3 regions of the Enterobacter cloacae complex sp. HYC033_NIDB genome follow, and region 1 is predicted to be linked to each of the others. Evidence: riboswitches for the same ligand, from Rfam matches in the RefSeq annotation. Region 1 holds a riboswitch; each other region holds the start of a gene.
The links. A riboswitch is a leader RNA that binds a small molecule or an ion and turns the genes downstream of it on or off. The one in region 1 is predicted to bind thiamine pyrophosphate.
Positions count from the first base shown of each region.

Region 1 (5,134 bases):
GCGAATGGTGCGCACGGCGTTCATCACATAGCCCAGCTCGCCTTCAGGATCGGGGATCGGCAGCTTATCAACGTCGGCTTTGCTTTTGATCGGAGAGGTAAAACGCGGGCCTTCTCCGGTTTCGAAATAGAGCCCAAGGCCCATCGCATCCGGAATGGTGAGAATGTCCGAAAAAAGAATGGCGGCATCGAGCGGGAAGCGGCGCAGCGGCTGGAGCGTCACTTCACAGGCCAGCTCGGCGTTTTTGCACAGCGACATAAAATCGCCTGCCTGCGCGCGCGTGGCTTTGTACTCTGGCAGATAGCGTCCCGCCTGGCGCATCATCCACACCGGGGTGACATCAACGGGCTGGCGCAGCAGCGCACGCAGATAACGATCGTTCTTCAGTTCGGTCATTTTGCAGTTCCTTATTGCGTCAGTCCGTCAGTGTAACACTACTCATACTCGGCCCGACACATTGCCACGGTATCTTCTATCAGGCGACGCGCCACCGTTCCCGGTGGGGGCAGCAGCGGTAAATCGTCGTAGCGATACCAGTTCGCCTCCAGCAGCTCTTTCTGATCGATAACAATCTCGCCGCTGTCGTATTCCGCCATAAACGCGGTCATCAGGGACATCGGGAACGGCCACGGCTGCGACGTCACATAGCGCAGGTTTTTCACCTTAATGCCGCTCTCCTCCATCACCTCGCGCGCCACCGCCTGTTCCAGCGTTTCGCCGACTTCCACGAACCCGGCGAGGACGGTGTGAATGCCGTTGCGATGGCGGGTATGCTGCGCCAGCAGGATGGAATCATCACGGCGGATGGCGACAATGATGCACGGTGCGATTTGCGGGTAGTAGCGTTCACGGCAGTGGCCGCAGAGCATTGCCCACTCGGTTTTGCTCGGGTGCATGGTGTGGCCGCAGTAGCCGCAGTATTTGTGCGAGCGGTAAAACTCCGCCAGCTGCACGCCGCGCCCCGCCAGCTGGAACAGGCCGACATCCCGATCCAACACCTGACGAACGGATCCCATATCCTGACGACGAGCCTGTTGGATCAACCATACCGGATCGCCCTGCCACTCGCCGATCCGCAGCGCCGGTTGGCCGACGAGATCGAAGATGTCTGCCGCACCGTAGGGTATCTCCCCACCGGGCAGCCATAATTTTTGTTCGTGACTGACGATCCACCAACCCAGATCTGATTTTTCAATAATACGATCCATATCTATTGCACTACCTTCGCTTCACTGACATGTTGTTAGCATTATGGTTACATTTTGGATAAGCAGATCCCATTCTAAACCTTATGGAGTCGACCATGTTAAACCAGCTGGAAAGCCTGACTGAGCGCGTTGGAGGAAGTAACACCCTGGTGGATCGCTGGCTACATGTGCGCAAGCATCTACTCGTGGCGTATTACAATCTGGTTGGTCTTAAGCCTGGCAAAGAATCCTTTATGCGGCTGAATGAAAAAGCGCTGGACGACTTCTGTCAGAGCCTGGTCGACTACCTCTCCGACGGCCATTTCAACCTTTATGAACGCATTATCCGCGAAATGGAAGGGACAACGCCGTATTTAGCGGCCAGCAAACTCTGTCCGCTGCTGGAAGCCAACACCCAGCAGATCATGGACTACTACGATTCCACGCTAGAAAACGCTATCGATCACGATAACTATCTTGAGTTTCAGCAGGCGCTTTCCGATCTTGGCGAAGCGCTGGAAGAGCGATTCACGCTGGAAGACAAGCTCATCGCCCTCGTGCTGGACAACAACCTGAATATCAGCACCAGCGATAACGTTGCGCGCCCTGCTTGAGTTCTTAATCGTTAACGAGTAATTTACAACCATTCGCCCCTCTCACGAGGGGGATTTTTCTTGTCGGAGTGCCCAGTGTGAAAGCACGGGCTGAGACCGTTAATTCGGGATCCGCGGAACCTGATCAGGTTAATACCTGCGAAGGGAACAAGAGTCACACTGCTGTTGTATCGCCCCTGAGGCGATCTTCTCTTGCTTCATCCGTCGTCTGACAAGCCATGTCCTTCACATCTGGAATGAGCTATGTCTACAACAAAACTGACCCGCCGCGAACAGCGCGAACACGCACAACGCTTCATCGACACCCTGGAAGGCACCGCTTTCCCGAACTCAACGCGCATCTACATCACCGGTTCACAGGCTGATATCCGCGTGCCGATGCGCGAAATCCAGCTCAGCCCGACGCTTATCGGCGGCAGCAAAGAAAACCCGCAGTTTGAAGACAACGAAGCCGTGCCGGTGTATGACACCTCCGGCCCGTACGGCGACCCTTCTGTTGCTATCAACGTACAGCAGGGTCTGGCAAAACTGCGCCAGCCGTGGATTGACGCCCGTAACGACTGCGAAGAACTGCGCGTGCGCAGCTCGGCGTATACCAACGCGCGCCTGGCCGACGACGGTCTGGACGAGCTGCGCTTTACCGGCCTGCTGACGCCGAAACGCGCTAAAGCGGGCAAATGCGTCACCCAGCTGCACTACGCGCGCCAGGGTATCGTCACGCCGGAGATGGAGTTCATCGCCATCCGCGAAAACATGGGCCGCGAGCGCATCCGCAGCGAAGTGCTGCGCCACCAGCATCCTGGTGAAGGGTTTGGCGCTCGCCTGCCGGAAAACATCACGCCGGAATTTGTGCGTGACGAAGTGGCCGCCGGGCGCGCCATTATCCCCGCCAACATCAATCACCCGGAATCCGAGCCGATGATTATCGGCCGCAACTTCCTGGTGAAGGTCAACGCCAACATCGGCAACTCAGCGGTGACGTCATCCATCGAAGAAGAGGTGGAAAAGCTGGTCTGGTCGACGCGCTGGGGCGCGGACACGGTGATGGACCTTTCCACGGGCCGCTATATTCACGAAACCCGCGAGTGGATCCTGCGTAACAGCCCGGTGCCGATTGGCACCGTCCCGATTTATCAGGCGCTGGAGAAGGTCAACGGCATCGCCGAAAACCTCACCTGGGAAGCGTTCCGCGACACGCTGCTGGAGCAGGCCGAGCAGGGCGTGGACTACTTCACCATCCACGCGGGCGTGCTGCTGCGCTACGTGCCGATGACGGCGAAACGTCTGACCGGTATCGTCTCACGCGGCGGTTCGATTATGGCTAAATGGTGCCTTTCCCATCATCAGGAAAACTTCCTCTACGAGCACTTCCGCGAAATCTGCGAAATTTGCGCCGCGTACGACGTCTCCCTGTCGCTGGGCGACGGCCTGCGTCCTGGCTCCATCCGCGATGCTAACGACGAGGCGCAGTTTGCCGAGCTGCACACGCTGGGCGAGCTGACCAAAATCGCATGGGAGTACGACGTGCAGGTGATGATTGAAGGCCCGGGCCATGTGCCGATGCAGATGATCCGTCGCAACATGACCGAGGAGCTGGAGCACTGCCACGAAGCACCGTTCTACACCCTGGGGCCGTTGACCACCGATATTGCGCCGGGCTACGACCACTTCACGTCAGGCATTGGCGCGGCGATGATCGGCTGGTTCGGCTGCGCCATGCTCTGCTACGTGACGCCGAAAGAGCACCTCGGGCTGCCAAACAAAGAGGACGTGAAGCAGGGGCTGATCACCTACAAGATTGCCGCCCACGCGGCGGATCTGGCGAAAGGCCATCCGGGCGCGCAAATTCGCGACAACGCCATGTCCAAAGCGCGCTTTGAATTCCGCTGGGAAGACCAGTTTAACCTGGCCCTCGATCCGTTCACCGCCCGCGCCTATCACGACGAAACCCTGCCGCAGGAATCGGGCAAAGTTGCTCACTTCTGCTCCATGTGCGGACCTAAATTCTGCTCGATGAAGATCAGCCAGGAAGTACGCGATTACGCCGCCGCGCAGACCATTGAAGTCGGCATGGCGGACATGTCGGAAACCTTCCGCGCGAAAGGCGGCGAAATCTACCTCAAAAAGGAGGAGGCGTAATGTACCAGCCCGATTTCCCCTCCGTGCCCTTCCGCTTAGGGCTTTACCCGGTGGTGGACAGCGTGGAGTGGATCGCCCGCCTGCTGGAAGCTGGCGTTCGCACCCTCCAGCTACGCATTAAGGATAAACGCGATGAAGAGGTGGAGGCCGACGTGATCGCCGCTATCGCGCTGGGACGTCGCTACCACGCCCGCCTGTTTATCAACGACTACTGGCGGCTGGCGGTTAAACACCAGGCGTACGGCGTGCATCTGGGACAGGAAGATCTGGAAACGACCGATCTCAACGCGATCCGTGACGCCGGTCTGCGGCTGGGCGTTTCTACCCACGATGATATGGAGATCGACGTGGCGCTGGCGGCCCGCCCCTCTTACATCGCGCTCGGGCACGTTTTCCCAACGAAAACCAAACAGATGCCGTCCGCTCCACAGGGTTTGACGCAGCTGGCGGCCCACGTTAAGCGCCTTGCCGATTACCCCACCGTCGCCATCGGCGGGATCAGCCTTGAACGTGCGCCCGCGGTGCTGGAGACCGGCGTCGGCAGTATCGCCGTCGTCAGCGCTATCACCCAGGCGGCAGACTGGCAGGCCGCCACCGCGCAGCTTTTACAACTGGCAGGAGCTGGTGATGAAAGATCGTGATTTTATGCGTTACAGCCGCCAGATCCTGCTGGAGGATATCGCCATCGAGGGGCAGCAAAAGCTGCTCGCCAGCCGGGTACTGATTGTCGGTCTGGGCGGATTAGGCACCCCCGCCGCGCTGTATCTGGCCGGCGCGGGCGTGGGCACGCTGGTGCTGGCCGATGACGACGAGGTACATCTCAGCAATCTGCAACGGCAAATTCTCTTTACGACAGAAGATATCAACCAGCCTAAAGCGCACGTTACGCGCCAGCGGCTGAACCAGCTTAACCCCGATATCGAACTGGTCGCACTCCAGACGCGGCTGAGCGGGGAAGATCTGCAACGCGAAGTGGCCCTTGCCGACGTGGTGCTGGACTGTACGGACAATATGGCGACACGTCAGGCCATCAACGCGGCCTGTGTTGCGCAGAACACGCCGCTGATCACCGCCAGCGCGGTCGGTTTCGGTGGGCAAATAATGGTGCTTACGCCGCCGTGGGCACAGGGCTGCTACCGCTGCCTGTGGCCGGACGAGGCTGAACCGGAGCGTAACTGCCGCACGGCAGGCATT
Region 1 is NZ_CP115123.1:1,047,507-1,052,640, reverse strand. Features, by position in the region: gene hemE (uroporphyrinogen decarboxylase) at 1-396, opposite strand, end outside; gene nudC (NAD(+) diphosphatase) at 435-1,208, opposite strand; gene O1721_RS05020 (Rsd/AlgQ family anti-sigma factor) at 1,304-1,801, shown strand; TPP riboswitch at 1,856-1,965, shown strand; gene thiC (phosphomethylpyrimidine synthase ThiC) at 2,045-3,940, shown strand; gene thiE (thiamine phosphate synthase) at 3,940-4,581, shown strand; gene thiF (thiazole biosynthesis adenylyltransferase ThiF) at 4,568-5,134, shown strand, end outside.

Region 2 (5,134 bases), 500 kb from region 1:
AAACTGACGTGCGGTAGACCTCTTCATAATTTACCTCCTCGCTTCATCGAGGAGAATTATTGGCCTAATATAGGGATAAATAAATTGCTGGTTTTTTGTCAGGAGTTCCCCTTTTATGCCTTCCGGTCGTCTGCAACAACAATTTATCCGCCTCTGGCAGTGCTGCGAGGGGCAATCGCAGGAGACCACGCTGAACGAGCTGGCCGAGCTCCTCAACTGCTCCCGGCGTCATATGCGCACGCTCCTTAATACCATGCAGCAGCAGGGCTGGCTAAACTGGGAGGCCGAAGCCGGACGCGGCAAGCGTTCGCGCCTGACTTTCCTTTATACCGGCCTGGCGTTACAGCAACAGCGAGCGGAGGATCTGCTGGAGCAGGACCGCATCGATCAGCTGGTCCAGCTGGTGGGCGACAAAGCCGCCGTGCGCCAGATGCTGGTCTCGCATCTGGGACGCAGCTTTCGTCAGGGACGCCACATTCTGCGGGTACTTTACTACCGCCCAATGAAAAATCTGTTGCCCGGTACGGCGTTACGTCGCTCTGAAACCCACATGGCCCGGCAGATTTTCAGCGGCCTGACGCGGATAAATGAGGAAAACGGGGAACTGGAAGCGGATATTGCCCATCACTGGCAACAGGTGTCTCCGCTGCACTGGCGCTTCTTTCTACGCCCCGGCATTCATTTCCACCATGGACGCGAGCTGGAGATGCGCGACGTTATCGTCTCTTTAGAGCGCGCCCGCACGCTGCCGCTCTATTCGCATATCGCACGGATCCACTCCCCAACGGCCTGGACGCTGGATATTGAGCTATCGCAGCCGGACAAATGGCTTCCGTGGCTTCTGGGCTACGTCCCCTCAATGATCCTGCCTGCCGAGTGGCGATCCCTGAACAATTTTTCCAGCCAGCCGATTGGTACGGGCCCCTACTCCGTTACGCGCAATAACAGTAATCAGCTGAAGATCCGCGCCTTTGATGATTACTTTGGCTATAGGGCGCTGATCGACGAAGTGAACGTCTGGGTGTTACCGGATCTCAACGAAGAGCTGAGCGCAGGTCTGACCCTGGAGGGGCCAACAGCCGGTGAAAAAGCGTTCGAAAGCCGCCTGGAGGAGGGCTGCTACTACCTGCTCTTTGATAGCCGCAGCCATCGCGGGGCAAACCACGACGTCCGCAGGTGGATAAGCCATATTCTGGCGCCCGCTAACCTGATTTATCACGCAGAGGAGCAATACCAGACCTGGTGGTTCCCGGCCTATGGCCTGCTCCCACGCTGGCACCATGCGCAGCCCGTCCGCAGCGAAAAGCCTGCCGGACTGGAGACCATCACCCTCAGCTACTATCGCGATCACATTGAGCACCGTTTTCTGGCGAGGATCATGAGCACGCTGCTGGCAGCCGAAGGCGTGACGCTGGCGATACAGGAAGTCGATTATGATGAATGGCATCGCGGAGACGTCATCAGCGATATCTGGCTCAACAGCGCAAACTTTACGCTGCCGCTTGATTTCTCGCTCTTTTCTCACCTGTACGAAGTGCCCCTGATTCAGCACTGTATCAACCGGGACTGGCAGCAGGACGCCGCGCGGTGGCGGGCGGGAGAAATGGATCTGGCCGCCTGGTGTCAGGAATTACTGACCGGGCAGACGATCGTACCGCTGATTCACCACTGGCTGCTGATCCAGGGGCAGCGCAGCATGCGCGGCCTGCGGATGAATACCCTCGGCTGGTTTGATTTTAAATCCGCCTGGTTTGCGCCGCCGGAGCCATAACGCTTTCGTAATATTCACCAAATCATTACAATAGCGCCGTTCTCAACGGGGTGCTGCATCACTGATGTGCGCTGAGATAATACCCGTCGAACCTGATCCGGATAACGCCGGCGAAGGGATTTGAGGCTGTCTCTCAAAATCCTTTGCCACTCAACCCTGAGGTGCAAAGTGTTAAAAAACGTTCTTCCTCTGCTGGCGCTGTTTGCGCTGCCTGTTTTTGCTAAGCCCGTTCTGACGGTCTACACCTACGACTCCTTCTCCGCCGACTGGGGCCCCGGCCCGGTGGTTAAAAAAGCCTTTGAAGCCGACTGCAACTGCGAGCTGAAATTCGTGGCGCTGGAAGATGGCGTCTCGCTGCTCAACCGTCTGCGCATGGAAGGCAAAAACAGCAAAGCCGACGTGGTGCTCGGGCTGGATAACAACCTGCTGGAAGCCGCCACCCAAACCAGACTGTTCGCCAAAAGCGGTGTGGCGTCAGATGCCGTCAACGTACCGGGCGGCTGGAAAAACGACACCTTCGTTCCCTTTGATTACGGCTACTTTGCGTTTGTCTACGATAAAAACAAGCTGAAGAATCCGCCCAAAAGCCTGAAAGAGCTGGTCGAAAGTGACCAGAAATGGCGCGTAATTTATGAAGATCCGCGTACCAGCACGCCGGGTCTGGGGCTGCTATTGTGGATGCAGAAAGTCTACGGGGATAAAACGCCGGAAGCGTGGCAGAAGCTGGCCGCGAAAACCGTTACCGTCACCAAAGGCTGGAGCGAAGCCTACGGCCTGTTCCTGAAAGGCGAAAGCGATCTGGTGCTGAGCTACACTACCTCTCCGGCCTACCACATTATCGCCGAGAAGAAGGATAACTACGCCGCCGCGAACTTTGCTGAAGGGCATTATTTGCAGGTGGAAGTGGCCGCCCGCACCGCCGCGAGCAAACAGCCGGAGCTTGCCGAAAAATTCCTGAAATTTATGGTCTCCCCGGCATTCCAGAATGCTATTCCGACAGGAAACTGGATGTACCCGGTCACTGACGTTGCGCTGCCGGCAGGCTTTGAGCAGCTAAACAAGCCGCAAACCTCACTGGAATTTACGCCGCAGCAGGTTGCCGCCCAGCGCGCCGCATGGATTAGTGAATGGCAACGCGCCGTCAGCCGCTGATCCCCGGCTGGTTAGTTCCCGGGCTGCTCGCCGCCATACTGATGGTGGTCGTCAGTCTGGGTGCATTCCTTGCGCTGTGGTTTAACGCGCCAGAGAGCGATCTGCTCGCCCTCTGGCACGACAGCTATCTCTGGCACGTCATCCGTTTCTCCTTCTGGCAGGCGTTTCTCTCCGCGCTGCTGTCGACGATCCCGGCCATTTTCCTTGCACGCGCCCTCTATCGCAGACGTTTCCCCGGCAGGCTTGCCCTGCTGCGGCTGTGCGCGATGACGCTGATCCTGCCCGTGCTGGTGGCGGTGTTCGGTATTCTGAGCGTCTACGGTCGGCAGGGCTGGCTGGCATCCCTCTTCAACCTGCTTGGTCTGGAATGGACCTTCTCCCCTTACGGCCTGAAAGGCATTCTGCTGGCGCATATTTTTTTCAATATGCCGATGGCGACGCGCCTCTTTTTACAGGCGCTGGAAAACATTCCCGGGGAGCAGCGTCAGATTGCCGCCCAGCTTGGCATGCGCGGCTGGTCGTTCTTCCGCTTTGTCGAATGGCCGTGGCTGCGACGCCAGATTGCCCCGGTGGCCGCGCTAATCTTTATGCTCTGCTTCGCCAGCTTCGCGACCGTGCTTTCTCTCGGCGGCGGGCCGCAGGCCACCACCATTGAGCTGGCGATCTATCAGGCCTTAAGTTACGACTACGATCCGGGCCGCGCCGCGCTGCTGGCGATGGTGCAGATGGTCTGCTGCCTGGCGCTGGTGTTACTCAGCCAGCGGCTGAGTAAAGCGATCCCCACAGGCAGCAATCACTTGACAGGCTGGCGCGATCCGCAGGACAGCCTGCACAGCCGCGTCGCGGATTTTATGCTGATCGCGCTGGCCCTCCTGCTTCTGCTGCCCCCGCTGCTGGCCGTTATCGTTGATGGCCTGAATCGCAATGTGTTGTCGGTACTGCAACAGCCTGTCCTGTGGCAGGCGACGTGGACCTCATTGCGCATCGCGCTGGCAGCCGGGCTGCTGTGCGTGATCCTGACCATGATGCTGCTCTGGAGCAGCCGCGAGCTGTACGCGCGTCATGCCCGTAAAGCCGGACACGCGCTGGAACTGACGGGTATGCTGATCCTGGCGATGCCGGGTATTGTGCTGGCGACCGGATTCTTTTTACTGTTCAACAGCACCATCGGCCTGCCGGAAAGCGCCGACGGCATCGTCATTTTTACCAACGCGCTGATGGCTATCCCTTACGCGCTCAAGGTGCTGGAAAACCCGATGCGCGACGTGAACAGCCGCTACGGTCTGCTCTGTCAGTCGCTGGGGATGCAGGGCTGGCAGCGTCTGAAGGTGGTCGAACTCCGCGCCCTTAAACGACCGCTGGCGCAGGCGCTGGCGTTTGCCTGCGTGCTGTCGATTGGCGATTTTGGCGTTGTGGCCCTCTTTGGCAACGAGGATTTCCGCACGCTGCCGTTCTGGCTTTATCAGCAAATTGGCTCCTATCGTAGCCAGGACGGCGCCGTCACGGCACTTTTACTGCTGGTGCTGTGCTTTGCGTTATTTACCGTTATCGAAAAACTTCCGGGGCGTGATGTTAAAACTGACTGATGTAACCTGGCTTTATGAGCACCTGCCAATGCGTTTTACCCTCTCCGTTCGTCAGGGAGAGCGAATCGCAGTGCTTGGCCCCAGCGGGGCCGGAAAAAGTACTCTGCTCAATCTGATTGCCGGTTTTTTGCAGCCTGCCAGCGGGTCGATCGTCATTGATAATGGCGAGTATACCTACGCTCCGCCGGCTAAGCGCCCGGTGTCGATGCTGTTCCAGGAAAACAATCTGTTCAATCATCTTACGGTGTGGCAGAACATCGCACTGGGTATGGATCCGGGGTTAAAACTCAGTGTTGCGCAGCGTCAGACGCTGGAGGCGATCGCCGAACAAATGGGCCTGGCTGCGTTTATCAACAGACTACCGGGTGAGCTTTCCGGCGGCCAGCGCCAGCGCGTGGCGCTGGCACGCTGTCTGGTTCGCAAGCAGCCGCTGCTGCTGCTCGACGAACCCTTTTCGGCGCTCGACCCGGCCCTGCGTCAGGAGATGCTCTCGCTGGTTGAGGAGGTTTGCGAGCGCGAGCAACTGACGATGCTGATGGTTTCGCATAGCATCGAAGATGCCGCACGCATCGCGCCGCGATCGGTGGTGATCGCGGAGGGACGTATTTTGTGGGATGGAACAACC
Region 2 is NZ_CP115123.1:1,549,198-1,554,331, reverse strand. Features, by position in the region: gene sgrT (glucose uptake inhibitor SgrT) at 1-27, opposite strand, end outside; gene sgrR (HTH-type transcriptional regulator SgrR) at 116-1,771, shown strand; TPP riboswitch at 1,808-1,908, shown strand; gene thiB (thiamine ABC transporter substrate binding subunit) at 1,940-2,923, shown strand; gene thiP (thiamine/thiamine pyrophosphate ABC transporter permease ThiP) at 2,899-4,509, shown strand; gene thiQ (thiamine ABC transporter ATP-binding protein ThiQ) at 4,493-5,134, shown strand, end outside.
Region 2: it holds a riboswitch for thiamine pyrophosphate, as region 1 does, so the genes downstream of both, thiB (thiamine ABC transporter substrate binding subunit) here and thiC (phosphomethylpyrimidine synthase ThiC) in region 1, are expected to answer to the same signal.

Region 3 (5,134 bases), 2.0 Mb from region 1:
TAGATTCAAATTCGGCCTGACGGGCCAGATAGGTTTCGTTGCTTTTGTGGGCATCTACGGTGTCAATACGGACTTTATCCGTCATCATATCACTCCTACAACCGCCGCTTCGTTATGAGCAACGATTGAATAAAAAGTTAAAAAACAGATGGGGCCTGAAAAAAACGCCGCCAATATAGAGCCTTTTGTCACCGGGCTCAATGGTTAATTTGCTTACTGTTTTGTGACACAGGGCACAGGGCAGGGAAGATCGCCGTTTGTATGGGGGAGATTGCACTTTATGCTAAATAAAAACAGCAGCTTACGTATGATTTATCCGCATTGTAAAATCAGACAAAAGAGTGTGACAAATCGTGCGATTGTCAGGTGAAAAGGAGGCAGTGAGCCTCCTTACGCTGTTTATTTCTGGCTAACGCGTAAAATACCGTGTTCGCGTCCCTTCGTTTTATTCCACGACGCGTCCGTAATACCGTTTTCATCCAGGCTTAGCGATATCACAAAACCATTACCACGGATCTCATAGAAATTCGCATTCAGGCGTTTAACGCTGGCTTTCTTGCCGTTAACGGTAGCGCTAAAAAAGCCGTTAGAAAGCGTGGCGTTAACCGTGTCCGACGAGAACGAGGCTTCACGCAGGGGATCGTGAATGGATGTCGCTGGTTCGTGTTGTGCCGCATTTTCCGCTTTGGTTTTGCTGATATCGCAAGAGCCATCGCCAGCGCTAATTTGCGTGCATCCCGAACGCTCTAATTGAGCGCGATAATGGGCGTTTATGGCGTGCGCAGGCGAGACACAACCTGCAAGCACCGCAGTACCTATAACGAACATCATTACTTTTTTCATTTTACCGCCTTAAAAACGACACAAATACCAGGAGACATACATCACGCCGATCCAGATCCCGACCGAAATCAGCATCAGATACAGGGCTACCGAAATAAAAATATATTTAGACATCTTTTTGTATCAACGAAATGCTCATCCGCTAAAATGAGGCTTTATATTTGTCCCGATGATTGTTTTACGCTTTAAAAGCCCATTCCAATCCCAACCGAAGCGCCCATATTATTCGCGGTATCATCTGAGAAGCTCACTTTCGCGATGACATGGGAATTAAAGTTAACGGATGCACCGACAGCAAGCGCGCTCTCGCTGTTGTAAGTCGCGCCGCCAGCAGAGAACATGACGCGTTGATTGGTTTGCACTTGTGGCAAACCCGCCATCGCCCCTGAAATACCGGCATTGGCCTGCTTCTTATTATTGTCCACTTCATCACGCAGAGATTTAAATTGCTGGCTGGTGTTGGTATTCATTGCCAGTAATGTCTGCCTGGTGGCTTGCAGATCCTGCGTGGCGGCGGTAACAGCCAGGCGATTTTTAGCGACCTTCGCCTGGGTAGCCGTATCCAGCTATCGTTGTGTTACGGTGGTTGTCACACCATCTTTACCGTTATGACCGTCTACACCGTCGCGCCCATTTCTTTCCGCAATGCCTTGTGCGCCAGTATCACCCTTTATCACCTTTCGCTCCATCTGTACCGTTGATGGGTTTAGATGCATTTTCGAGAGCAGTAAGGCGGCTATCCTGAATATTATCGACGTGTTGAAGGTTGATAATGGCTGTGCCGTTAGTCGCTACACCCTGTAGGGCCGTCTCACTTTTCAGACTGGCGGTATCGACAAGCAACGCTTTCTGATGTGCGTCGTTAGCCATTTTATCCACGACTAACACGCCTGGTTTTGTGGATTGAAGGTCGTCATAAACCTGCGTTAAGCGGTTATCCATTGCGATATCACGGTTAATGCTATCAGCTTTGTTTTGTGCAATCTGATCCTGATGGTCATTTACAATATTAGTAATTTGCCGATCGTCCCAAACCGTATTCGCGGCTTCAGCCAGGCTCGTTGTACCCACTAAGACAACGCCCATTACAAAAATAGCAATAAAGGTTTTATTCATAGATTTCATTTGAAAAGCTCACATCATTAACTATTGAAAATACTGAAGCTGAACAGATTTATTTTCGGGATTTAAAACGGTTGAACGTTGTCTAAATCTTATTTAGTGACGCGAGCAAACTATCAATTAAACGCAAACCAATGATGTTGAACTAAGTCATAAATATTATGAATGGTTCCGACGGCGTAAAAGTCATTTTGCGGTTGTTATTAATGTAAACATTAAGGTGAAAATGAGGTGGTAAATGAGAGAGTTAAATTAAGTGTTTGACAGAGATAAAATTCTGCAAAATAAATGTTTACATTAATATGTGGGTTTATTTCATACGAAAGAAGGTGGGCTGTCTTATAAAAGCACTCCCGGTGCGTCATTATGGATAAAAATAATATTTCTCAGCACAGTGAGTAAATAATATTTTTCATGTGTTCTTAACAAATCTGGCGGGATAATTAACTGAACAATAATGTATACATATAGAGGGTAGTTAATATCTTGTCGTTTATTGTTCGTTACAGGGGATTAACGGACAGCCCAAAACCCCTTGCACCCGGGTTACCCCCCGGTTACACTACATGACTACGAATTGCTATTTCGTAAATAGCTGTTTTATAAGTAATTTGACTCGGGGTGCCCTTCTTTGTGAAGGCTGAGAAATACCCGTATTACCTGATCTGGATAATGCCAGCGTAGGGAAGTCAGATGCCTGCCCGGTCATCGCTTCTTCACGCACGGCAGGAGCGAAACCATGCAGCCTGACCTGCTCGATTCACACGTTTTACATCAATTCCGAACCCGTTCCCCGCTCACGCACTGTATGACCAACGATGTCGTGCAGACCTTCACCGCCAACGTTTTGCTCGCGCTGGGTGCTTCCCCGGCAATGGTGATCGAAGCCGAGGAAGCGGAACAGTTTGCCGCGCTTGCCGATGCTCTGCTCATCAACGTGGGAACACTCACCGCGCCGCGCGCCCAGTCGATGCGTCGGGCCATTGAGAGCGCGGTAGCCGCGGGTACGCCCTGGGTTCTGGATCCGGTTGCGGTTGGCGCGCTGGCGTATCGCACCCGATTTTGCCAGCAAATATTGTCCCTCAAACCTGCGGCCATTCGTGGAAACGCCTCCGAAATCCTCGCCCTTGCCGGAATGAGTGCGGGCGGGCGCGGGGTTGATTCCACCGATACGGCGGCGAGCGCGTTGACCGCTGCGCAGACGCTCGCCCGCCAGACCCACGCCGTTGTGGTCGTCACAGGAGAAGTGGATCACATCACTGATGGTCAGCGAACCCGTACGGTCGCGGGCGGCGACCCGCTGATGACCCGCGTGGTGGGAACAGGCTGTGCGCTCTCGGCGGTCGTCGCCGCCTGCTGTTCGCTGCCTGGCGACAGGCTTGATAATGCGACGGCAGCCTGCGGCTTTATGAAGCGCGCAGGGGCAGCTGCACTGACTCACAGCCGGGGCCCCGGCAGCTTTGCCCCGGCGTTTCTGGATGCGCTTTACGCGCTGGAGGAGCTGGTATGACACGCATTAATGCCCTGACTATTGCGGGAACCGATCCCAGCGGCGGAGCGGGGATCCAGGCAGACCTGAAAACCTTCTCTGCGCTCGGCGCTTACGGATGCTCGGTTATCACCGCGCTGGTGGCGCAAAACACGCGCGGTGTACAGTCGGTATATCGTATTGAGCCGGATTTTGTCGCCGCACAGCTGGATTCGGTATTCAGCGATGTACGCATCGACACCACCAAAATCGGCATGCTTGCAGAGGCGGACATTGTTGAAGCGGTCGCTGAACGTCTCAAACGTTATCAGATAAAAAACGTGGTGCTCGATACCGTGATGCTGGCCAAAAGCGGCGATCCGTTGCTCTCCGCCTCTGCCGTCGACACCCTGCGTAAAAAGCTGCTGCCGCAGGTGGCGCTGATCACGCCAAACCTCCCTGAAGCCGCCGCGCTGCTGGATGCGTCACACGCGCAAAACGAACGTGAGATGAAAGAGCAGGGCAATGCGCTGCTGGCGATGGGATGCAGCGCGGTGCTGATGAAAGGCGGTCATCTTGATGATGCAGAAAGCCCGGACTGGCTCTTCACCCGCGATGGCGCTCAACGTTTCACCGCCCCGCGGGTACAGACCAAAAACACCCACGGCACGGGATGTACGCTCTCGGCGGCGCTGGCGGCGCTGCGTCCCCGAAACGCGAACTGGGCGGATACGGTGCAGGAGGCGAAGATCTGGCTCTCGTGCGCGCTGGCAAAAGCCGATTCTCTGGAAGTGGGTCACGGTATTGGGCCGGTTCACCATTTTCATGCATGGTGGTAAGCCGTATACTGGCATAAAACCTTATGCCAGAGAAAAACAGAGATGGAACAAGCGCATACCCGGTTAATTGCTCAACTCAAGGAACGAATTGCCGCACCGGACAACACGCCGTTGTACCTGAAATTTGCCGAAACGGTTAAAAACGCGGTACGCAGCGGCGTGCTCGCGCACGGTAATATTTTGCCGGGCGAGCGCGATCTGAGCCAGCTGGCCGGTGTGTCGCGCATTACGGTGCGTAAAGCGATGCAGGCGCTGGAAGAGGCCGGCGTCGTCACCCGCGCGCGTGGATACGGTACGCAAATCAACAATATCTTTGAATATTCGCTAAAAGAGGCGCGCGGGTTTTCTCAGCAGGTGGTGCTGCGGGGCAAAACGCCCAACACGCTGTGGGTTAATAAACGCGTCGTGAAATGTCCGGAGGAGATCGCCCGCCACCTTTCCCTTGCGCCGGACAGCGATGTATTTCTGCTTAAGCGCATCCGCTACGTGGATGACGATGCGGTATCAATAGAGGAGTCCTGGGTACCGGTAGGATTAATCCCCAATCCGGACGACATCGGCGTCTCGCTTTACGATTACTTCCGCAGCCAGAATATCTTTCCGCAGCGCACCCGTTCCCGCGTCAGCGCCCGGATGCCGGACAGCGAGTTTCAGGCGCATATCAAGATGGACGATAAGATACCGGTGCTGGTGATCAAGCAAGTCGCGCTCGATCAACAGCACCGGCCAATTGAGTACAGCATCAGCTACTGCCGCAGCGACCTATACGTCTTTGTGTGCGAGGAGTAGGGCCTCGCGCGTGGGGGCGCAGTCGCCACCGCGATGGCTGACTACCCAGGCGGCTACGGCATTGCCAAGCTGC
Region 3 is NZ_CP115123.1:3,918,376-3,923,509, reverse strand. Features, by position in the region: gene O1721_RS18840 (diaminobutyrate--2-oxoglutarate transaminase) at 1-88, opposite strand, end outside; gene O1721_RS18835 (hypothetical protein) at 400-843, opposite strand; gene O1721_RS18830 (YadA C-terminal domain-containing protein) at 1,029-1,313, opposite strand; gene O1721_RS18825 (hypothetical protein) at 1,507-1,959, opposite strand; TPP riboswitch at 2,573-2,669, shown strand; gene thiM (hydroxyethylthiazole kinase) at 2,705-3,475, shown strand; gene thiD (bifunctional hydroxymethylpyrimidine kinase/phosphomethylpyrimidine kinase) at 3,472-4,272, shown strand; gene O1721_RS18810 (GntR family transcriptional regulator) at 4,315-5,061, shown strand; gene O1721_RS18805 (PfkB family carbohydrate kinase) at 5,035-5,134, opposite strand, start outside.
Region 3: it holds a riboswitch for thiamine pyrophosphate, as region 1 does, so the genes downstream of both, thiM (hydroxyethylthiazole kinase) here and thiC (phosphomethylpyrimidine synthase ThiC) in region 1, are expected to answer to the same signal.